DNA from 4 places in the Streptomyces sp. NPDC088747 genome. Region 1 is predicted to be linked to each of the others. Evidence: riboswitches for the same ligand, from Rfam matches in the RefSeq annotation. Region 1 holds a riboswitch; each other region holds the start of a gene.
The links. Region 1 has a riboswitch for cyclic di-AMP ahead of ACIP79_RS40670 (LysM peptidoglycan-binding domain-containing protein). Riboswitches for the same ligand answer to the same signal wherever they lie in the genome.

Region 1 (5,749 bases):
GCGCAGCAGCGCCAGCAGCTCGCCGGCTACGTCGAGTTGGGAGACGGGCGGCGTTAGGTCGGAGGGGTTGTCGATGGCGGGGAACAGGGTGCGTGTGGGCATGTTTGATCACCTTTGGGTTCGTGGTGGGGAATGAGAATGAGAGGGGCGGCGGAGGTAGGGGGGAAGAAGGAGAGCGGTGCGGGCGAGAGCTGGGGTCAGCCCCAGATCGCGTGTCGCGAGCGGGTACGGCGTTCGCGTGGGCGCTGACAGTCCGGGTGGAAGTGGAGGCGGCCGGGACCGGGTTCGATCAGGCCCGCCCTGAACAGCCCGTATGTGATCCGCCGGGCTGCCGCCGCCTCCAACTCGTCCCGTAGGGCGCCGCCTCGCAGGACCGCGCCGGGGCCCAACAGCCCTTCGACGACGGCCAACGCGCCCTTGATGTCGCCATGGACCAGGCGTTCACGGACGCCGACCAGGCAGTCCGGACGGCGGTGCGCCTCGTCGATGGCCCGCAGACAGGGAAGCGGGGTGCCGGTGAGTTCGACCAGCAGTTCCTCGCGACGGATCTCGGCCGGATCGTGGTCCATCGCCGCCAGCACCCCGTTGACCAGCCCGATCCGGTGCTCGGCCCCTCGGCACTCCACCAGCCGCGGTTGCCCTGCGGCAGCGACGGCGACGGCGACCGGGGCAGCGACAGCGACAGCGGCAGGGGCCGCGGAAGAAGGGAGACCAGGCCCGGCCCCGGAGCCCGAGGCCGCGGCCGACACAGAGGCCGCCCCCGCCCGCAGGCCCCCGGCCGACAACGCCGACGCGACCAGCGGATGCAGCCGGTCCATCCCGACCGCACCGGCCCGGATCAGTTCGAGGTCGGGCAGCACCCAGGTCGCCGCGTCCGGCAGCACCGGCAGCGCGGAGTCGCTCCCGTCCGTCGGCGCCGCGGAGATCCGCATGACAGGCGACCCACGGTCACTGGTGCCCCCACCCCCACCCCTCTCAGCGTCCCCGTCCGCGACCAGCTCCAGGACCAGCCGACGCCGAGCCCCGAGCCGTACGGAGACCGCGCCGGTACCGCTGGCCCGCCCTTCGGCGCGAAGCAACATCCCGGCCTCGGCCGCCCACCGGTCCACGGCACACGGGCACCCGTGCCGTGGACCGGTGGGCGGCCCCAGCAGATCCGTATCCGAAGCCGAAGCCGCGTCGACCGGAGAGCCGAGAAGCCGATCCGCCCCGGACCGCATCAGCAGCTCATCGCTCCTGCGCGCATCCCACAGATGCCGGTGGAGGTCGAGGCGGAACCGTCGGCTGGGCCGGAGATGGGGATGCGGATGCCGCCCCGCGGCGGCCTCGAAGCGGGGCCCGCCCCACAGCGCGAGGCTGATCCGCTGCCCGGCGTCCGCCCAGGCAGGCGGAGTCCGCACGACGAGATACACGGGGTGTTCCCCACCGCGCTCACTACCGTCGGACCCGAACCCGAACCCGAACCCGAACCCGGACCCGAAATCAGCCCGAGCCCTGGACTCGTAAACAGCCCCAGCCCCGGCCTCCACCTCGTACCGAGCCAACGCGACAGTCACCCCCGGCCGCAACAGCCCGTCAGGAGCGATCCTCGGCAGATGCCAGCGCAGCAGGTCGGGAGCCAGATGGCGGAGGTCGGCCCGGATCCGGGCAGCGAGATCGCGGCCATGGCTGCGCGCCACGGAACGCGGACTGAGATCGACGTCGATGCCCGCGGCGGCACACGCCCCGGCCCAGTCCCCGGCAAGGCGGCGGGCGGTCGCGGTCTCGATCATGGAAGGCGGCACGGCGAACTCGCGCACGCGCGGCCAGAAGGAAAAGCGGGAGTCCCCATTCGCGTCCTGAGTGAGCATCAGCACTCACCTTGCGCGGATGGGACCCCCAATCTACGAACGGTTTGAGTCGTCATCGAGGGGAGCGTAACGCCCCCGACCGCGAACAGTCACCCGATATTCGGCGGCAGCCACGGCCGCACGGCCGCTCAGCGGCCCAGCCGAATCCCCCCGAAGACCGCCGAAACCGCCGACTCAGTAAGCCCCGTTGACGTTGTCGATCGAGCCGTACTTCGCCGCGGCGTAGTTGCAGGCGGCGGTGATGTTCGCGACCGGGTCGTAGGGGTCCGTCGAGGTGCCGGCCACGTGGTACGCGGTGAAGGTCGGGTCGATGACCTGGAGCAGGCCCTTGGAGGGGGTACCGGCGGCGGCGTTGGAGTCCCAGTTGTTGATGGCGACGGGGTTGCCCGCGGACTCGCGGATGATGTTGCGGTAGATGCCGTCGTAGCTGCCGGGAATCCCCTTCTCGGCCATGATGGCCAGGGATTCCTTGATCCAGCCGTCGAGGTCGTCGGTGTACGTCGCGGAGGTCGCCGCGGACTTCGTGGCGGTCTCGGCGGCGGCCTGGGTCGTCTTCGTCGCCTTCGTGCCCACGGTCAAGGTGGTGCCCGGCCGAAGCATCATCGGGTCGGAGCCGATGACCGCGGCGTTGGCCTTGTAGAGCGTCTGCCAGGTGCCGCCCGTGGTGCGCTCCCGCGCGATCTTGGACAGTGTGTCGCCCGAGACGACCTTGTACGTGACCAGCTTGACGTCGGGGACGGCGGCCGGAGCGGCCTTCGTCGCCGCGGTCGCCTGGGCCGGCACGGCGGTGGTGGCGGCGTGTGCGCCGGTCGCGGTCACCAGGGGGAGCACGAGCGCGGCTCCGCCCGTTCCGGCGGCGACGACGCCGCGGGTGAGGTGGCTGGTCCTGGGACGGCGGTGCTTGCCTGCGGGCATGACGAATTCCTCTCCGTCGCCTGCGAGGTGAGCTGTCGGGTTCGGGCGGGAGCTGCCCGGCCGCATGGGTGGGTGCGGCTTCACCCCGAGCCGATCCGTGTCCGAATCGGCGGCTTACCTGGGTCCCCCGCTCCTGCCGTGAGCGTGTGTGGATGGGTGGGGTCCGGGCGGCGGCAGGATTCGGCGTTCCGCCTGGATCGACGTGAACGTATGCGAGAGCACATGTCCGGAACAAGGCCAGATTTGCCGGTGTAGATCACTTTCGCCTCGGCATACGGCAGGGTTAATCGCCCGATTGTGCCGGAATGTGAAACTCAACTTGCCTTTAGCGAACGGCTAATTGTGCGACGGTCCGAGAGGGCGATCTTGTCCGGACGTGACCCATTTCACGCGACCAAGCAGGAACAAAGCGGCACTGCGTCCAATCTATTCACAATCCGGACACCGCTCTCGGAGCCCCGGGGGCAGGGAGCTGCCTACCTCTACCCCCACCTCTGCCCCCGGCCTCTGCCGCCCTATCCCGCCGTCCGCGGAATCCGCTTCTCCCAGGTCCGGTGGAAGACCACCGAGTCCCCGTCCCGGCAGATCACCTCGTTGAAGGTGATGAAGTCCTCAGCGTCGCAGGAGATTTCGGACGTGGTCGAGACCCGCGCGTCCCACGGCAGGTCCGGCCGGTGCAGGCGGATCGACCAGGTCGAACGGGCGCGGGCGGAGAGCGGGTCGGACTCGTTGATCGTGTACGTCTCCAACGCGTCCTCGGTGAACTCGAGACCGTCGGGATACACGCGGGTGCCGCCGTAACGGGGGTCGACCTCAAGTCGCCACTCGCCCTTGGCCACGTCCCGCACCACCAGTCGCTCGGGCCGGGGTTCGTCCAGGGTCGCGGGCACGACCACTCCCAGCGGCTCGGACTCCTCGGGTTCCTCGAAGGAGATGGGGAAGTCCGACTGCCGTTCCCGCAGCGGGAGTTCGAGGGCGCTGCCGTCCGGGTCGAGGGTGAGGCCCGCCTCGGAGCCCGGCTGGGGCCAGATCCAGGGCCAGTACGCGGAGGAGACGGAGAGGCGGATCCGGTGTCCGGGCGGGAAGGCGTAGCCGATGCCGTTCAGTTCGAGAACCACGTCCTCCGTGGTGCCCGGATTCCACGGGACCGTCAGATCGCGGCCGTGGCGCGCCGACAGGTTCAGCGCACCCCGGGTGACGAGTGTCGAGGAGCCGTCCGGAGCGACGTCGCACACGCGGGCGACGACCTGCCCGCGCGCGGCGTGCGAGGTGAGCCGCAACCGCACCTTCGGCCGGCCCAACACCCAGGTCTCCTCCGGGACTTCGAACTCGAAGCAGGCCGAGCGCCCGTCCTCCTCCTGCTGGTCGGGCGGCAGGTCCGCGTCGTTGCCGAAGGGGAAGAAGCGGCCCGCGTCCACACCGGTGTGCTGCGGCGAGCGGATCAGGACCGGTTTGCCCTGGAGTTCGTACGACACCGGTGTCACGGAGGGGGACGGCCAGGCCGCGTCGCCCACCCAGCGGCCGGGCAACTCGTCGTAGACCGTGGCCGGAAGGTGCGAGTCCATGACGTACGAGCGCAGCAGTGGCTCCGCCATCACGCCGGTGTCGCCATCGCTATTGCCGTCGAAGTCGCCGTCGCCGTCCCGCAGCCAGTGGTCCCACCAGCGCAGCGTCTCCTGGAGGAAGCCGATCGCCGGTCCGGGCGGCAGGTCCCGGTCGGGGTACTGGTGCGACCAGGGGCCGATCAGACCTCGTACGCGATCCGGGGGCAGGTTCTCGACCAGACGAAGGACCGTGTCCCGGTAGGGGTCGTGCCAGCCGCCGACCGCGAGGACGGCGGCCTGGATCGCGCTGTAGTCCTCGCAGACGCTGCCGTGCTTCCAGTACGCGTCCCGGGTCTGGTGGGACAGCCAGGTGTGGAGGTACGGCTCCACCGCCTCCAGGCGGGTGGCCCACATGTCGTGCCACATCACCTCGCCGACGTGCGCGGGGTCCGGCGGGCGCGCGACGAAGGCGAGCATGGTGGCCGCCCAGGCGTGCATGTCGACCGCGAGGACGGAACCACCCATGTAGTGCACGTCGTTGTCGAAGCGGTCGTCCGTGGAGCAGACCGTGACGACCGCCTTGAGCGGCTCGGGCGCGAGAGCCGCGATCTGGAGTGAGTTGAAACCGCCCCAGGAGATCCCGAACATGCCGACCCTGCCCGAGCACCAGGGCTGGGAGGCGAGCCAGTTGACCACCTCGACCCCGTCGGCCAGCTCCACCCGCGAGTACTCGTCGGTCGGCAGGCCCTCCGAGTTCCCGTGGCCGCGGACGTCCACCCGGACGGAGGCGTAGCCGTGACCGGCGTACCAGGGATGGCGCTGCCAGTCGCGCGGCGCGGTCCAGTCCGTGAGGCGGTAGGGGAGGTATTCCAGGAGCGCCGGGACGGGTTCGTCGGTCAGCGGGCGCCAGACGCGGGCGTACAGGCGGGTGCCGTCCGGCAGGGGGATGAGGACGTCCTCGTGAGCCGTCTCGTAGGGGAAGGACTCGGGGATGCGGATGCTCATGGGGGTCACCTCAGTGGACAGGGTCCGTGGTGCGGCTCAGTGGACGGGGTGCATCGTGCGGCGCAGCCAGGGGGCGAGTGCCATCACGGCGAGGCCCGCGGCGACCGCGATCGCGCCGTTGACGCCGAAGTAGGCGGGCTTGGACACGTCGTCGTAGAGCTTCACGGTCTGCGCCTGGATGCCGTTGGCGAGGGCGAGGGACAGGAACCAGAGGGACATCGTCTGACTGGAGAAGGCGACGGGTGCGAGCTTGGTGGTGGCCGACATCCCGGAGGTTTCGAGGAGGACGTCGCCGAGACCCAGGAGCAGGTACGAGCCGACGATCCACCAGACCGACATCAGGTAGTCGTCGCCGCTGTGGCCGCTGGTCGGCAGCACGATCAGGAGGAAGGACAGACCGCCGAGTACGACCCCGATCGCGATCTTGTTGGAGGC
Region 2 (5,749 bases), on a different contig from region 1:
CAGCATCGCGATGGCCTCGTCGCCCAGCGGGTTCACCCCGGGGCCCGCGGCCAGGGAGTGGGCCACCAGCACGTGCAGGCACTTCACCCGGTCCGGCATGCCGCCGGCGCTCGGGAAGCCCTCCAGCACCTCGATGGAGTCACGCCGGGCGAGGTAGTCCTCGTGGGCGGCGCGGTAGGCGGCGGCCAGCTCGGGGTCGTCCGCCAGCCGCTCCGTCATCTCCTTCATGACCCCGTTGGCCTCCAGCGTGCCGATCGCGGAGGCCGCCCGCGGACACGTCAGGTAGTACGTCGTCGGGAACGGCGTCCCGTCCGGAAGGCGGGGCGCCGTCTCCACCACGTCCGGCTGACCGCAGGGACAGCGGTGCGCGATCGCGCGCAGCCCGCGCGGCGGGCGCCCGAGCTGCTGCCTGAAGGCCTCGACGTCTGCGTCGGTCGGCTCGGTGAAGGGAGTGGTGGGCGGGGGCGTCTGCATGCCTGGGTGTTGTCTTTCCTTGGGTCGGCTGTGGGATTACGTAACGCGGGACACGGACGACACGTCATCGGCCGCGGCGGCCGGGCGGTACGTCACCCGCCCGAGCGGTCGGCCTCGTCCACGCCGTCCCACACGTTGGAGTACCAGGGGCGGTCGGCCGCGCCCTGGTCGACCCGGGACTGCTTCGCCGCGTCCGGGTCGATCACGATGTAGCCGGTCTCCCCCGGCATCACATAGTGCAGCCGGTCCCGGATCTGCTGCTCCGCGAACGAGTCGTCCTGCCAGCGCGCCTTGAGATCGCGCAGCTGCTCGACCCGGGCGCGTGCCTCTTCCCGCTGCCGCTCCAGACCGGCGACCTCGGCGCGCTGGGACACGTACTGCCTTATCGGGTACGCCAGAGCCACGACCAGGGAACAGATGACGAGGGCGAGGAGCGCCGCCCGTCCGGTGAGCCGCGAGCGGCGGGCCTGCCGCTTGGTCTGGGAGCGGTAGACCCGGGCCGCCGTCTGCTCGCCGAGCAGCTTGATCCTGGTCGCGGTGGAGAACCGGTCCCGGTCCTTCACGGCCATGAGTCCCGCCTCCCCGATCCCTGCCTGCACGTACGTACGTCCCCGCACACGGTACGGGACCGAGTACGGGGACGTACGTACGACGCTACCGAGCCTGTACGGCTCAGCCCTTGAAGCGGGGGAACGCGCTGCGGCCGGCGTACACCGCGGCGTCGTCGAGGATCTCCTCGATGCGCAGCAGCTGGTTGTACTTGGCGACGCGGTCCGAGCGGGCCGGGGCGCCGGTCTTGATCTGACCGCAGTTCACCGCGACCGCGAGGTCGGCGATGGTGACGTCCTCGGTCTCACCGGAGCGGTGCGACATCATGCACTTGAAGCCGTTGCGCTGCGCCATCTCCACGGCGTCCAGCGTCTCGGTCAGCGAGCCGATCTGGTTGACCTTGACGAGCAGGGCGTTCGCGGAGCCCTCCTCGATGCCGCGGGCCAGACGCTCCGGGTTGGTGACGAAGAGGTCGTCGCCGACGATCTGGACCTTGTCGCCCAGCTTCTCGGTGATGACGTTCCAGCCGGCCCAGTCGTCCTCGTACAGCGGGTCCTCGATGGAGACGAGCGGGTACGCGGAGACGAGCTCCTCGTAGTACTCGGTCATCTCGGCGGCCGAGCGGGACTTGCCCTCGAACTCGTACTTGCCGTCCTTGTAGAACTCGGACGCGGCGACGTCGAGCGCGAGCGCGATCTGCTCGCCGGGGACGTAACCGGCCTGCTTGATGGCCTCGAGGATGAGGTCGAGCGCGGCGCGGTTGGACTCCAGGTTCGGGGCGAAGCCGCCCTCGTCGCCGAGACCGGTGGACAGGCCCTTGGTCTTCAGCACCTTCTTGAGGGTGTGGTAGACCTCGGCGCCCCAGCGCAGCGCCTCGGAGAAGGACTCCGCGCCGATCGGGGCGATCATGAACTCCTGGATGTCGACGTTGGAGTCGGCGTGCGACCCGCCGTTCAGGATGTTCATCATCGGAACGGGCAGCAGGTGCGCGTTCGGGCCGCCCAGGTAGCGGAAGAGGGGGAGGTCGCTGGCCTCGGAGGCGGCGTGGGCGACGGCGAGGGAGACGCCGAGGATGGCGTTGGCGCCGAGCGAGCCCTTGTTGTCGGTGGCGTCCAGGTCGAACATCGCCTGGTCGATCAGGCGCTGCTCGGTGGCGTCGTAGCCGACGAGCTCCGGGCCGATCTGCTCGATGACGGCGAGGACGGCCTTCTCGACACCCTTGCCGTGGTAGCGGTTGGGGTCACCGTCGCGCAGCTCGATGGCCTCGAAGGCGCCGGTGGAGGCGCCGGACGGGACGGCGGCACGACCGGTGCTGCCGTCATCGAGGCCGACCTCGACCTCGACGGTGGGGTTCCCTCGCGAGTCGAGGATTTCCCGGGCTACGACGACGTCGATGGACGGCACGAGCATCTCCTTCTGGGATGTGACGCGGGTACGCGGGACTGTGGCAGCCCCGCGGGATGAGCCTAACCGGCCCGGACGCTTCGGCCAGCCGGTCGACCACCTCTTGGGCAGAACTGAGAGTAAACATTGTTCCAGAACGGAACAAAAAGGGAACGAAAACCGGGGTGCGGGTGGAGCGCGCCGCCCGGCCGGACCCGGAAAGAAAAAACCCCGCCCCGGTGCGTACGGGGGAACACGCACCGGAGCGGGGAGCCCGTGGGGGACGGGGGGTGACCCGCACGAGGCCCTCAGTATGAGGACCACGTATGTGAGCGGGCTGTGGTTCAGCCATGAACCGGATGTCTGTCGCCGGCCGACCGCCGTGGGCCGGCGACCTCGGCCGTCAGCTGAGGTGGAGCTGCTGACCCGGGTAGATGAAGTCCGCGTCGTCGACGATGTCCTTGTTCAGCTTGAACAGCTTCTGCCAGCCGCCCTTGACGTTCTTCGCCTCGGCGATGGCGCTGAGGGTGTCGTCCTTCTTGACCTTGTACTCGCCGTCGCCCTTCTTGACCGTCTTGCCGGTCGGGGTCTGGACGGTCTTCTTGGCGGCGGTCGCACGCTCCGAGGAACGCGAGGCGCGCTGCTCGTCGGTCTTCGTGCTCGGCTGCTGCGAGGGGGTGGTGCTCTGCGAGTTGTCCGAGGACGACGAGGAGGAGGACGACGAAGACGACGACGAGTCGCTCGTGCCGCCGTCGTACGCGGCGCCCGACAGGCCGGTGCCGCAGGACGGCCAGGCGCCCTTGCCCTGGGCCGCGAGGACCTTCTCGGCGACGGTTATCTGCTGGGACTTGGAGGCCTGGTCGGCGGTGGAGGCGTAGGCGCTGCCGCCGTAGGCGGACCAGGTGGAGGCGGAGAACTGCAGGCCGCCGTAGTAGCCGTTGCCCGTGTTGATGGACCAGTTGCCGCCGGACTCGCACTGGGCGACGGTGTCCCACTCGGAGGTGGTGGCGGCGGAGGCGGTGCCGGACGCCATCAGCGGGGCGGCGACGGCGACGCCGGTCACTCCCGCGAGGGTGGCGATGCGGGCGGTCCGGTCGAGAACGGTCGGACGACGGTGCTTGCCCTTGCACGAACGCAGCATGAAGTGATCCCCTCACCGACGCCTGCGAGGTGAGCTGTCGGGTTCGGGCGGGTGAGTGCCCGGCCGCGCACCTCTCGGCGCACGTCTTCACCCCAAGCCGTTCCCGGTCAACCACCGGGCCCGGCACTTACCTTGGGTCCCCCGCTCCTGCCTACGGCGCTTGACGCGACGACTGTTCCCGTAAGGCCGTTGGCAGGATTCGGCGTTGCGACCCACGGGGCTCACCAGTGGCGAGCGGTCACGACCGTAGACAGGCGAACGGCGGAATATCAAAGACGATCAGGGGGTCTGAGATCCATCTCTCATTCTCGCCAAACCGGACATTCACGGCCGAACCATGACGCGAACTCTGCCTAGTTCTGGGCCGGTTCGGCAGCATTGTCGAGGCCGTGACCGGGGAAGATGACCGGCGCCTCGACGTCCGCCGCCTCCTCGTCCGCGGCGGACGGGTCGAGCCACTGACCGACGAGGCCGAAGGCGTCCGCGATGACCGAGAGCCTCTCGTCGACGACGGCCGGGTAGGAGGCCGCGGGGGTCTCACGGGCCGTCGCGGAGTCGCGCGAGGCGTGGCGCCCGGCCGAGCTGTCGTCCGTACGGTCGGCGGCCGCGTCATCGGCGGAGGTGCCGCGGTGACGTCCGGAGCCGCTCGCCGTGCCCGAAGGATCGGCGCTCGGGGTGGACTTGTCCGAATCGCCACCCTTGGTCGCGCTCGCGTCTACATTGCCCGACTTGGCCGAATCCGTGGAGGTGTCCGAGGAGGCCGAGGAGGAGGGGGAGGCGGACGGCGAGGGGGTGGAGGAGCCGGTCGAGCCGGACAGGCCGGTCGAGTCGGTCGAATCCGTCGAATCCGTCGACCCGCTGGACGGCGTCAGGACGCCTCCGATGCCGGTGTCGATGTCCACCTGGGCCGACTCCTTGCTGAGCGCGGAGAGGGGGCCACAGGTGGGCCAGGCGGCGATTCCGCGTCCGTCGAGGATCTTCTCGGCGACGGCTATCTGCTGCGAGCGGCTGGCCTGGTCGGCGCTCGGGGCGAAGTCGAGGCCGCCGTAGTTCTCCCAGTCCCACTGGGTCAAGTGCAGCCCGCCGTAGTACCCGTCGCCGGTGTTCTCGCTCCAGGAGGCACCCGTCTCGCACTCCGCGACGCGGTCCCAGGTCGTGGCGTCGGCCGCGCTCGCACCCGTGGCGGCGAGCAACGGGATCACGATGGCCGATCCGGTGACCCCTGCCGCGACGACGAGAGCCGGGGCCTGACGGGGGCGACGATGACGGCCGTTCCCGGTGAGCATACGGAAACCTTTCGCGTGACAGCAGGTGACAACAGCGACGCCCGAGGACGCCGGCGACGGATGATCCGCGCTGACGAGGAACGTATCGACACTCGAACGCTTGTCACAAGTCGATGCAGCGCAGATCACGTGAAGATCACAATGTTGAGGGAGCGTCAGCTTTTTGCGCCCCTCAAGTCACTTGTGACCACCCGGGGGACAAGTGGAGCGGACCAGTGAACTCCCCTGGAAGCATGCGCAATCCGCGTATAACGAGCCTGCCGCGCCTGCGCAAACCGGCGGAATCTCCTGCGAGTTGCCTGCCTTCCGGCCGCGCATCCGACCGCCGCCAAGGGAGTTGGCGCTCAGTCGGTGGGGCGACATGCCCTCAAGTGCGCGGCATGTCGCCCCGGAAGACGCCCTGTTCGCCACGCCGGGCGATTGCGGGTGAATTGACCGCTTCGCCGCCCTCCCGGGAGTGCGGCGCCGGGTACCGTCGCTCCGTGAACGTCCCGCACAGCAGACCCGAACTCTTCACCTGGGAGTTCGCCACCGACCCCTACCCCGCCTACGCGTGGCTCCGCGAGCACGCGCCCGTGCACCGCACCACCCTTCCCAGCGGGGTCGAGGCATGGCTCGTCACGCGGTACGCGGACGCCAGGCAGACGCTCGCCGACGCACGGCTCTCCAAGAATCCCGTGCACCATTCCGCGGACGCCCACGGCAAGAACAGGACGGGCATCCCCGGCGAGCGCAGCGCCAACCTCATGACCCACCTGCTCAACATCGATCCCCCGGACCACACGCGCCTGCGCCGGCTCGTCTCCAAGGCGTTCACTCCGCGCCGCGTGGCCGAATTCGCCCCACGGGTCCAGGAACTGACCGACGACCTCATCGACCGGTTCGCGCACACCGGGAGCGCCGACCTCATCCACGA
Region 3 (5,749 bases), on a different contig from region 1:
GGATCGTCTGGGTGGAGCGGTAGTTCTGCTCCAGGAGGATCGTCGTCGCGTTCGGGTAGTCCTCCTCGAACTGGAGGATGTTGCGGATCGTGGCGCCGCGGAAGGCGTAGATCGACTGGTCGGCGTCACCCACCACGCACAGCTCGGCGGGCGGCACGTCCTGCTCGCTCGGCGGCACGTCCACGGGGTGCTCAGAGGTGCCGACGAGTTCGCGCACGAGGGCGTACTGCGCGTGGTTGGTGTCCTGGTACTCGTCGACGAGCACGTGCCGGAAACGGCGGTGGTAGTGCTCGGCGACGTCCGGGAAGGCGCGCAGCAGATTGACCGTGGTCATGATCAGGTCGTCGAAGTCGAGGGCGTTGGCCTCGCGCAGCCGCGACTGGTACATCGCGTAGGCCTGGGCGACGGTCTTCTCGAAACCGTCGACGGCCTGGGCGGCGAAGTCCTCCTCGTCGATCAGCTCGTTCTTCAGGTTCGAGATCTTGGCGCTGAAGGACTTCGGCGGGAACCGCTTCGGGTCTAGGTCCAGGTCACGGCAGACCAGGGCCATCAGCCGCTTGCTGTCGGCGGCGTCGTAGATCGAGAACGAGGAGGTGAAGCCGAGCCGTTTGCTCTCGCGGCGCAGGATCCGTACGCACGCGCTGTGGAAGGTCATCACCCACATCGCGTTGGCGCGCGGGCCGACGAGCTGCTCGACGCGCTCCTTCATCTCGCCCGCGGCCTTGTTCGTGAAGGTGATCGCGAGGATCTGGCCGGGGTGGACCTGGCGCTCGCCCAGCAGATACGCGATCCGGTGGGTGAGCACGCGGGTCTTGCCCGAGCCCGCTCCGGCCACGATGAGCAGCGGGGCGCCGGAGTGCGTCACGGCCGACCGCTGGTTCTCGTTCAGCCCGTCCAGGAGCGCGGCCGGGTCCACGGCGGGGCGCGGGGCACCGTCGCGGTAGTACGCGTCCCTGCTCGGCGGCACGTCGAAGCGGCCGCCGAACAGGTCGTCCGGAAGCTGCTCGGCCGTCCCGTCCTCGGGAGGCGGCGGGGGTTCTTCCTCGTGGGCCCCGGAGGGCTTGAGGTCCGCCAGGAAGCTGTCGTCAAAGAGGCTGCTCATCGCTCTCCGAGTCTAGGCGGCCCCACTGACACCCCGCCGCCACCCCGAGAAGTCCGCGGCGGTATCCGCAGCGGTGGTAGAGCCCCACCGGCCGCTCGGCCTCTTTGCGCCCTCCATCTCCCCCTACCCTCCAGAACAGCTCCGTCACTTTCAGCAACCGTCCACGCGGGGGCCCGTCCGCACCCTTCCCACCCACACGCAGGGCGGCTCCGCCGGATCACGCGCCCCATCACCCACCCCGCCCCCCGTCGGACAACTCGCCCGATAACTCTCCGAATTGACCGGCGGGAACGAGGCCCATGACTAAGGTCACGAAAACGTATCGGGCATTTCGAACATCAACCTTCACAGAAGCCTTACGAGTTGGTTAGCGTGCTGATCAGGCCGCCCGACCCCCACCGGCGAACGTCGCCGGGCCGTGGCGGCCTCCGCTGAGTCCGGTGCGCCTTGCGGCAGCCGGAATCGGGGACCCACCGAACTTGGGGTGAATCGGTCCAACTGCCTTGTCGGGCAGGACCGTAGGGCAACCCTTCCGAACCACCCGCCCGAACCCGACAGCTAACCCGGTAGGCGGATGATGGAAGGAGTCGCCTCCGTTGGCGTCGCAACGCAAATGGTTCTCGGGCTCGCGCGTGGCCGGCACGGCCCCCGCTCTCGCCACAGCGGCCCTCACCTCGGTCGCCCTGCTCTCGCAGACGGCGGCCGCCACGCCGTCGGCCGAGCCGAAGCCGAGCCTCGAAGAGGTCGAGAAGAAAATCGACGACCTCTACCGGCAGGCCGAGTCGGCCACCGACAAGTACAACGCGGCCAAGGAGAAGACCTCCAAGCAGCGCAAGAAGGTCGACACCCTTCTCGACGACGTCGCGCAGCGCACGGAGAAGCTCAACACCGCGCGTGAGGAGCTCGGTTCATACGCCGCGGCCCAGTACCGCACCGGCGCCGCCGCTCCCGACACCGCCTCCCTGCTGCTGGCCGACAACCCGCAGGACTACTTCGACCAGACCCAGCTGATGAGCCGGCTGACCACCCGCCAGAAGGCGGCCGTCGACGACTACGTCACGGATCAGGCCGCCGCCACCGAGAAGCGCACGGAGGCGACGCAGGGTCTGGAGACGCTGTCCACGACGCAGGACGCTCTCAAGGCCTCCAAGACCGACGTCCAGCAGAAGCTCGCCAAGGCGCGCGAGCTGCTCTCGCAGCTGACCGCCGAGGAGAAGGCGCGGCTGGCGGCGATCGAGGCGGAGCGGCGCAAGGAGGCCGAGCGCAAGGCGGCGGAGCTGGCGCAGCAGCAGGCGGACGCGGCAGCCGCGGCGAAGGCGGCCCAGGAGTCGTCGCCGAGCGCGACGACGGGCACCTCCGGCACTGTCACCACCGGTGACTCCTCGTACTCGACGAAGTCGGCCAAGGCCATCGCCTTCGCCCGCGCCCAGATCGGGAAGCCGTACGTCTGGGGTGCGACCGGCCCCGGCTCGTACGACTGCTCGGGCCTCACCCAGGCCGCCTGGAAGGCCGCGGGTGTCACCCTCCCGCGCGTCACCTACGACCAGGTGACCGCCGGCACGACCGTCTCCGTCTCCGAGGCACAACCCGGTGACCTGGTCTTCTTCTACGACGACATCAGCCACGTCGGCCTCTACATCGGCAACGGCATGATGATCCACGCCCCGAAGCCGGGTGCGTACGTCCGCGAGGAGTCGATCTTCTACGACGGTGAGTCGGCCATCTACAGCGTCGTACGGCCCGCGTAGCGCACCGGCGCACCGTCCTCACGGCACCATCCGCGGGGCACGCGCGCGTGGAGCACGTTTTCGTCCTCCACGCGCGCGTGCCCCGCGGGCAAGGCGTCCGAAGCTCCCTAGCATCGGGCCATGCCAGCCATCTCCCAGCTCCGTGCCTGGTGGGCCGAGCGTCCGCCGGCCGCCGCTGCCGCCGTCATGGCGTCCGGAATCATCTCGGTCGGACTGCGGCTGACCGGCCACGAGACGCTGTCCCGGGTCGCCCTGGTCCTGGCGTCCGTCGCCTGGCTCGCGCTCGCCGCGGACTTCGCCGTACGGCTGCTGCGGGAGCGGACGCGCTGGGCGACGGAGGCGGGGACACCCGCCGGGCTCACCGCCGTCGCGGCGACCGCCGTCCTCGGCACGCGGCTGTCCCTGCTGGGGTGGCAGGAGGTCGCCGGGGCCCTGCTGGCGCTCTCGGCGGTGCTGTGGCCGGTGCTGCTCCTCCTCGTCGTACGGCACTGGAGTCGCCGTATGCCGGGCGGGGTGTTCCTCGTCTGCGTGGCCACCCAGGGGCTCTCGGTGCTGGGCGCCACCCTCGCCGCGGCCGTGGGGGCCGACTGGCTCGCGCATGCCGCACTGGTGCTCTTCTGGCTCGGGATCGCGCTCTACGGGGTGGCGTTCGCGCACTTCGACATCAGGGAGGTGGTCACGGGCGCCGGGGACCACTGGGTCGCGGGCGGCGCGCTCGGCATCTCGGCGCTGGCCGGGGCCCAGCTCGTCGCGGCGCACAACGCCGACGCCTTCCTGTGGAACGGCGACGACAACGGCGTCCTGCGCGCCGTCACCACCGCCCTGCTCGTCCTCGGCCTGGCCCTGTGCTGCGTCCTGGCGGCCGCGGAGGCCCGGCCGCGCCTCCGCTACGACGCCCGGCGCTGGGTGACGGTGTTCTCCCTGGGGATGACGGCGGCGGCGACCCTGTCGGTCTCGGCCGCCCTGGGCGTCGCGTGGCTCAGGAACCTGGGAGAGGTACTGCTGTGGATCGCGGTGGCCCTCTGGCTGCTGGCGGCGACCGGAGCCGTCAGGTCCGCCGCACTCCGCTGATTCGGCTCCGCCGCACGCCCAAGAACCCGATCCCCCGCACCCCGCTGATCCCGGTCCGCCCCACCCCGTCGGATCAGGTCCAGAGCACCGCGATGAAGATGTTCGCCGTCGTCAGCAGGCCGACGAGCCCGAAGAGCCCCTTCTCCACCTTCTCGTCGTCGCGCTTCACGTAGACGAGTCCCAGGATGACGATCAGCAGCGCCAGCTTCACGCCGATCTTGACGTTGTCGACCGGCTGGTCGTCCGCCTGGTTGAGGCCGACCAGGACGACGCCCGTGACCAGCATGGTCAGCGCGCCGTGCAGCATCGCCGGGACGAAACGGGCCGTGCCCCGGCCCATCGCCTTCAGCTGGGTGAGGAAGCCACCGAGGAGCGAGGCGATGCCGATGATGTGCAGGCCGACGAAGAGATGGATGAGTACGTCCATGAGCCGGAGCCTATTCCCGCACTCCGGCCCCTCTTGTCACCGGCCCACCCCGTGCAACCCATAGCACCGGCGTAAGCCTGGTCGCCCCGGATTCGGCGGATCGGTCATCACACCCTGTGAAGTCAGCCGCACCGACCCGGAATCACGGTCATTCGCGGTCATCAGGTGATCCATTGAAGTCACTTGCGCACAAGGCGTTACCAAGCCCTCACGCTCAGGTTTAGCGTCCTCCCCCAGGTGCCCGACTCCCCATCGTCGCCCGAGCCAGGGGCGGCAACCGGGCGCCACCGCCGAGAAGGTCCGGCGGCGGCCCGCTCCCCCTGTGCGGGCCGCCGCCGGACGCGTAACCGCCTGACCGCCCGGGCTCCCACCCAGGCGGCCGTACGGAAGGATGTGGGCCCTCGTGGCAGCGCACCGGAAGCCCAGACAGCGCTCACTCGGCACAGGCAAGGTCCGCACAGCCGCAACCATCGCCCTCGCGGGCGCGGCGACGGCCACCGTCTTCGACGGGACGGGCCACGCCGAGCCGCAGCTGTCCACGGCGCAGGTGAAGGCCAAGGTCGACAAGTTGTACGAGGAGGCGGAGGCCGCCACCGAGAAGTACAACGGCGCCAAGGAGCGGGCCGGCAAGGCGGCGAAGCGGGTGGGCACACTCCAGGACGAGGTGGCACGCAAGGAGGAACGGCTCAACTCGGCGCGGGACGCGCTGGGTTCGATCGCCGCCTCGCAGTACCGCAGCGGCGGCCTCGACCCGGCGCTGCAACTCGCTCTCTCCGACGACCCCGACCAGTACCTGGAAGGGGCCGCGTTCGCCGAGCGGGCGGGCAGCAGGCAGGCCGCCGCCGTGCAGCGCGTGCGCCACCAGCTGCGCGAGATCGAGCAGTTGCGCGGGGCGGCGCATGTCGAGCTGGCCTCACTGAAGTCGCGACAGGCGGAGCTGAAGCGGCACAAGAAGACGATCACCGGGAAACTCGACTCGGCACGGCAGCTGTTGGGCCGGCTCAGCGACGAGGAGCGGGCACGGTTCGGGGCGACCGGAGGCAGCACGGTCGGCGGCGGATCGGGCGGCAGCGACTCGGTCAGCGTCGGCTCGGGCGACCGCGCCTCACGCTCCTCGGCACGCGACCTGGCCGATCCGGCGGCCCCGGCCGGCTCCGTCGCCGCCCCCAACTCCCGTGCGGCGGCGGCCGTCTCCTACGCCTACGGAAAGCTCGGCGCCCCGTACGTCTGGGGTGCCACCGGGCCCGACGCCTTCGACTGCTCAGGCCTCTCCCAGGCCGCCTACCGCGCCGCGGGCATCGCACTCCCCCGTACGACCTACGCCCAGATCAACGCGGGCAGCCGCGTGTCCCGCTCCGAACTCCAGCCCGGCGACCTGGTGTTCTTCTACTCGGGCATCAG
Region 4 (5,749 bases), on a different contig from region 1:
GGCGAGAGCGTCCCCTTGGCCGCCACATGGTCCCCGGAGGACTCGCCGCGCAACCGCCGCCCGATCCACGGGACCAGGTACTCGCGCGCCCAGTGGATGTTGTCGCGCCTGACCTCCATCATGCCGCGCGGCGGGAGCGCCGGCCACGGCTGGTCCGGGTCCGCCGGTACCTCGATGCCGAGGACCTGTCCGGCCCGAAGCGCCACGCGGGTGTGGCCCTCGGGTGACAGGTGCAGGCGGTCGCCGTCCCAGGCGCGGCGGTCCTGAATCGTCTTCAGGGACCACAGGTCGAGGACGGGGCAGCCGTACCGGTCGGCGATGGCCCGGAGATGTCCGTTGTACGTGGCGATCTTGCCGCGCATGTGCCTCAGCACGGGCACGCCACGGGTGTCGAACCCGGTCGTCACCAGGACGGTGCCGACGACGGAGGTGAGGTCGGCGACCGCTCGCTCGAAGCGCTCGGCGACCTCGTCGGGGTCGACGCCCGGCCGGATGATGTCGTTGCCGCCCGCGCAGAAGGAGACCATGTCCGGCGCGAGCTCCTTCGCCCGCGAGAGCTGGTGCTCGACGATCTGGTCGAGCAGTTTTCCGCGTACGGCGAGATTGGTGTAGGTGAAATCGCCCTCGGGTCGCCGGTCGGCGAGCAGGACCGCGAAACGGTCGGCCCAACCGACGAAGGACCCGTCCGGCCCGGGGTCGCCGACGCCTTCGGTGAAGCTGTCCCCCACCGCTACGTACGACCCGATCACTGATCTGTCGCCACTCTTCGAATCGTCTGCCACATCGGGCCATGATTCACCTCTGATGTGAGCTACGCGACCGTAGGAAAGGGTTGACGTGTGGTGAGATAAGCCACTCATAAAGTCTGGGTCAAGCCTGGAATAAGGCTCTTCTAGGGGCGGTTGAACAGCCTCCACACCCGGAAGTCCGTAATCCGGAAGTGGCTCCAGGTGGTACGGAACGCGAAGTGCCCACTCGTGTACGGCTCGGGGTCGCTGTAGTCGAATACCAGCCGCCCGTTGTTCAACCACCGGACGGTGGAGCCGTCGGAGACGATCCGGACGCGGTTCGGCTCGTTCGCCGTGAGCAACGGCTCCGTGTAGTCGAGGACCAGGGGACGGACGCCCGCCTCGCCGACGTATCTGCGCAGCCTGGTCGTGGTGTTGGTGTTGGCGCCGTAGCCGACGTAGTACGTCCTGAGGTGGTCGTACTCCGCGAGGGCGCCGCCCCGCGTGGTGGCGAAGATGTCGTGCGGGGAGCGCACGTCGACGGCGTTCCAGAAATTGTTCAGGTCGGAGACACGGTCGTTGACCCCGCCCGCGGAGACGGGCGTGGCGGTGTACTCGACGACGTACGGCCCTCGCAGCCTCCTCCTGAACCAGACGGTCGCGCCGCCCGGCACGTCGATCTCCAGCACGCCGCGCGCGGCGGTGACGGTGCCACCGTCCTCGAGTTCGGTGACCCACTGCCCCAGGCCGTGCCGGAAGTCGTCCGCGGCCGTCAGTCCGCCGCGGCGGTACCTCGGCGCGGCACTCGCGTCCCCCGCCGGGACGAGCGCCGTGAGGGCGGCACCGGCGGCCAGGGCTCCAAAGGCTCTGCGCGTGGTCATGCGACACCTTCCGTACGAGGGGCACCGGTGAACGTCCGCTCCGGTGCGGCAAGCGCTTACGGAGATCACTGTGCGACCACCTCGACGGGCATGTCGACGCTTTCCCCGGCCGCGCCACGAGACCGCAATGTGCTGAGAGAAACGCCGAAGGCCGGGCCCCGGGGATCGTGGGGTCCGGCCTTCGGCGAGAAGGGGGCGGCGTCAGCCGACGGTCACACCGTGCGAGCGCAGGTACGCGGCCGGGTCGACGTCCGAGCCGTAGTCCGGCGTGGTGCGGATCTCGAAGTGCAGGTGGGGTCCGGTCACGTTGCCGGTCGCGCCGGAGAGCCCGATCTGCTGCCCCTCGGTCACGGTCTGGCCGGCCGAGACGGAGAGGGAGGACATGTGGGCGTACTGCGAGTACTGGCCGTCGGCGTGCTGGATGACGACCTGGTTGCCGTACGCGCCGCCCCAGCCCGCGGAGACGACGGTGCCGGCCGCGATGGACTTGATGGTGGTGCCGGTCGGGACCACGAAGTCGACGCCCGTGTGGTAGCCGCTGGACCACATGCTGCCGGCGACCTTGTAGTTGGTGCCGATGGTGGCGCCCTCGACCGGCAGCGTGTAGCCGGAGTCACTGCTGGAAGCCGCGGTGTCGGTGGCCGTGGTGGCGGTCTCGGTCGCCGCCTTGGCCGACGACTTCGACGACTCGGTCGACTTAGAGGACTTGGACGACTTGGCCGTGCCGCTCGAAGCGGCGGCCTTCTTGCCGATCGTCAGCTTCAGACCCGGATGGATCAGGGCCGGGTCCTCGCCGACGGCCTTGCGGTTGTCCGAGTACAGCTTCTTCCAGCCGCCGCTGACACTCTGGTCGTCGGCGATCTTCGAGAGCGAGTCACCGGCGCGAACCGCGTACGTCTTCGCCGCGGTCTTCTGAGCCGAAGCGGGCGTGGCGGCGGTCTGCTGGGAAACCGTGGCGGTCTTTCCCGTTGCCGCGGAAACGGTGGAGGCCGGGGTCGCCGCATGGGCTCCGGTGGCTCCCATCAGCGGCAGCGCGAGTGCGGCGCCACCCGTTCCGGCCACGGCGATCGAGCGCGTGAAACGCTGGGACTTGGGACGGCGGTGCTTACCCTTCGCGGGCATGACGAATTCCTCTCCGGCGCCTGCGAGGTGAGCTGTCGGGTGCGGACTGGAGATGCCCGGCCGCGCTGCTGCGCGGCTATACCCCTAGCCGTTCCGGAGACCGGAACAGGCGTCATACCTGTGGGTCCCCCGCTCCTGCCACATACGGGTGAGTGTGCGGATTCCGGGCGGCGGCAGGATTGGGCGTCCGTCCGGATTGAGGGCGAACGTAAGCGAGATGAGACCGCGCCTACAACCATGTGGGTTTTCTGTGGAAGATCCATTCGTGATCCATCCAGAAATCACCGTCACCCTCCGTGGAGAAAGGGCCTTTCCGACCCGCCAAATCGCGCGGGAATTCCGGCAGGTTGACAAATCGGGGCCGCAACACATCGTCACGGATATGACGCTGCTCACGCACGTCGACACAGGATGCCCTATTCCAGGGCCAGTTGGAATGAAGCAACCAATACGGACAGAACGGTCACATGTTACGTGGGTGGATATCTGCCGCATCGATTTCCTCGCACCGCCACCGCCGCCCGCGACAGCCACCGCCGCCGCCGGGCGCCCTGCGGGCAACGGCTCCGCACCCGCCAGAACAACGCCTGTGGACAACTCCATGCCCCACGAACCCATGTCGTATCGTCGGGAGCGCAACGTCCGTCGGCGGGCGAGCCGAGCAGCGCCGACGGCTGACCGGGAGGAGCCCACGTGACGCAGCAGGTGCCGTCGACCGAGCCCGAGCTGACCGCAGTGCGCAACTTCCGGGACGTAGGAGGCCTGCCCACCGTGGACGGCCGCCGGGTGAAGTACGGGGTGCTGTTCCGCAGCGGACACCTCGCGCACGCCACGGGGGACGACACGGTGTTCCTCAGCTCACTCGGCCTGCACACGATCTTCGACTTCCGCAACGCCTCGGACCAGAAGCTGGAGGGCCCGGACGTCGAGCTCCCGGGCGTGCGGAACGTGAACCTCCCGCTGACCGACCCGGCCGACGGCGCCGAGTTCTGGAAGATGGTCCGGGACGGCGATCTCGATCAGCTGCGCGGCCTCCTCGCGGACGGCAAGGGTGCGGACAGGATGATCAACTCCTACCGCGCGATCATCAGGGACCGCACCGCCGAGCACTCCCAGGTGCTGCGGTCGCTGGCCGAGGACAGTGTTCCCGCGCTGATGCACTGCGCCGCGGGCAAGGACCGCGCCGGCCTCTCCATAGCCGTGACGCTCCTCGCCGTCGGGGTCGAGCGCGAGGCCATCGTCACCGACTACCTGGAGTCGAACGCCGCGCACCGCCGCTACAGGGTGCAGCGCAGCGGTTCCTCCGCCTCGGCGTACTCCCCTGAGGTCATGGAGCTGCTCAGCCCCCTCTTCGACGCGCGCGCCGAGTACCTGACCGCGGCCTTCGAGACGATCGAGGAGAAGTGGGGCGGCGTCGACGCCTACCTGGAGACGGCCCTCGGGATCACCCCGGAGCTGCGCGACCGGCTGCGCGAGCGTCTCCTCGACTGACGCGGGCCGCTCGACAGGCGGCCCTGCCGGTCAGGTCGTCCGGTCCGGCCGACGCCTACTGGTTCTGCGCGCCCAGCGTGAAGAGCAGGTAGACGAATCCCGCGAAGAGGTGGCCCACGGCGACGTAGATCAGCAGCCGGATCCACAGCGCCGGCGGGAGTTTGTCCTCCATGGAGCGGCGCGGGCCGGGTTCCGTGGGTTCGGTCATGGCGTCTCTCCCAGGTTCGGGTGGCCCGTCGCCGGGCCCAGGCACAGCGCGGCGGAAGGGCTCTGCAGCAGGGTGTGTACGAAGAGCAGCTCGGCGCCGTCCCGGTCGGCGGCGGCGATGCGGTGCGGGGTGAGCGAGTCGAAGTGCGCGCTGTCCCCCGGTGCGAGCACGTGCGCGGTGTCGCCGAGGCGCAGCCGCAGCCGCCCCCGCAGGACGTGGAGCCACTCCTCACCGGGGTGGACCCGCACGATGTCGCCCTGCGAGCCGTGGGGGACGTGCACGCGCAGAGCCTGCATCGCGCGTCCGGAGCCGCCGGCCTGCCAGTAGGTCCAGCCGCCCGCCGCGGTCGGCTCCATGTCGGCGGCGCGCACCACGGCGTCCCGCTCGGCGACCGTCTCGCCGAGCAGCTCCGAGACCGTCGTACCGTAGATGCGGGCGAGTGCGAGCAGCATCGGCAGCGAGGGCTGGCGCTGTCCGGTCTCCAGGCGTGAGAGATGGGCCGGCGAGAGCCCGGCGTCCCGTGCCGCGGCCTCCAGGGTCAGGGAGGCACGGCGCCGCAGCTCACGCAGCTGGGGTGCGACGACGTGCAGGCCGTCGGTCTCCCCGCGCGGGGAAGGGTGGGAACCCTCGGCGGTACTCATGCCTCCATTGAGCCCCAGGCTTGCCTCCGAGGCAATTTTCTTGCCTCAGAGGCAAAATCCTCAGGTCTCAGCGGTTCGCCACCGCCTGCTTCACCAGTGTCTTCCCGAAGTCCCACATCAGCCCGCCGCCGCCGTGAGCTTCGTCCATCACGGCGGTGAAGGCGTCCACGAAGCGGTCGACGTCCCCTTCGTCGACCACCAGCGGCGGGATCAGTTTGATCACCTCCAGGTGATCGCCGGAGACCTGGGTGAGGATACGGTGCCGTTGCAGCAGCGGCACGACCACCATCTGGGCGAACAGCCCCTTGCGCGCGGCCTGGAGCATCGCCCAGCGGCTGCGCAGCTTGAGCGACTGGGGCCGTCCGAACTCGATGCCGATCATCAGCCCGCGGCCGCGTACGTCGCTGAGCAGTTCGTACTTGTCCACGAGCGCGGCGAGCCGGGATTTCAACAGCTCTCCCGTGACACGGGCGTTGGCCACGATCTGCTCGTTCTCCATGACCGAGAGCACGGCGAGGCCCGCCGCCATGGCCTGCGCGTTCGATCCGAAGCTCGCCGAGTGCACCAGGACACGGTCGATCGACGAGTAGACCTTCTTGAAGATCCAGTCCTTGCCGAGGGTCGCTCCGACGGGCACATAGCCGCCGGACAGCGCCTTGGCCACGCACACCAGGTCCG

Region 2: another riboswitch for cyclic di-AMP. It lies ahead of ACIP79_RS20295 (transglycosylase family protein); the one in region 1 lies ahead of ACIP79_RS40670 (LysM peptidoglycan-binding domain-containing protein).
Region 3: another riboswitch for cyclic di-AMP. It lies ahead of ACIP79_RS41385 (NlpC/P60 family protein); the one in region 1 lies ahead of ACIP79_RS40670 (LysM peptidoglycan-binding domain-containing protein).
Region 4: another riboswitch for cyclic di-AMP. It lies ahead of ACIP79_RS34650 (peptidoglycan DD-metalloendopeptidase family protein); the one in region 1 lies ahead of ACIP79_RS40670 (LysM peptidoglycan-binding domain-containing protein).

Annotation. Positions count from the first base shown of each region.
Region 1 is NZ_JBIVKZ010000026.1:141,415-147,163, reverse strand. It holds gene ACIP79_RS40680 (AAA family ATPase) at 1-102, opposite strand, end outside; gene ACIP79_RS40675 (hypothetical protein) at 198-1,850, opposite strand; gene ACIP79_RS40670 (LysM peptidoglycan-binding domain-containing protein) at 2,025-2,765, opposite strand; cyclic di-AMP (ydaO/yuaA leader) riboswitch at 2,770-2,920, opposite strand; gene ACIP79_RS40665 (CocE/NonD family hydrolase) at 3,281-5,314, opposite strand; gene ACIP79_RS40660 (peptide MFS transporter) at 5,351-5,749, opposite strand, start outside.
Region 2 is NZ_JBIVKZ010000008.1:90,462-96,210, forward strand. It holds gene ACIP79_RS20280 (DUF501 domain-containing protein) at 1-474, opposite strand, end outside; gene ACIP79_RS20285 (septum formation initiator family protein) at 567-1,043, opposite strand; gene eno (phosphopyruvate hydratase) at 1,147-2,433, opposite strand; gene ACIP79_RS20295 (transglycosylase family protein) at 2,810-3,547, opposite strand; cyclic di-AMP (ydaO/yuaA leader) riboswitch at 3,552-3,716, opposite strand; gene ACIP79_RS20300 (transglycosylase family protein) at 3,901-4,833, opposite strand; gene ACIP79_RS20305 (cytochrome P450) at 5,316-5,749, shown strand, end outside.
Region 3 is NZ_JBIVKZ010000028.1:46,230-51,978, reverse strand. It holds gene pcrA (DNA helicase PcrA) at 1-1,102, opposite strand, end outside; cyclic di-AMP (ydaO/yuaA leader) riboswitch at 1,522-1,691, shown strand; gene ACIP79_RS41385 (NlpC/P60 family protein) at 1,699-2,850, shown strand; gene ACIP79_RS41380 (tellurite resistance/C4-dicarboxylate transporter family protein) at 2,971-3,921, shown strand; gene ACIP79_RS41375 (hypothetical protein) at 3,995-4,348, opposite strand; gene ACIP79_RS41370 (NlpC/P60 family protein) at 4,752-5,749, shown strand, end outside.
Region 4 is NZ_JBIVKZ010000019.1:103,414-109,162, forward strand. It holds gene ACIP79_RS34640 (SGNH/GDSL hydrolase family protein) at 1-749, opposite strand, end outside; gene ACIP79_RS34645 (DUF6250 domain-containing protein) at 893-1,609, opposite strand; gene ACIP79_RS34650 (peptidoglycan DD-metalloendopeptidase family protein) at 1,811-2,731, opposite strand; cyclic di-AMP (ydaO/yuaA leader) riboswitch at 2,736-2,911, opposite strand; gene ACIP79_RS34655 (tyrosine-protein phosphatase) at 3,425-4,222, shown strand; gene ACIP79_RS34660 (DUF6126 family protein) at 4,278-4,430, opposite strand; gene ACIP79_RS34665 (helix-turn-helix domain-containing protein) at 4,427-5,071, opposite strand; gene ACIP79_RS34670 (aspartate aminotransferase family protein) at 5,139-5,749, opposite strand, start outside.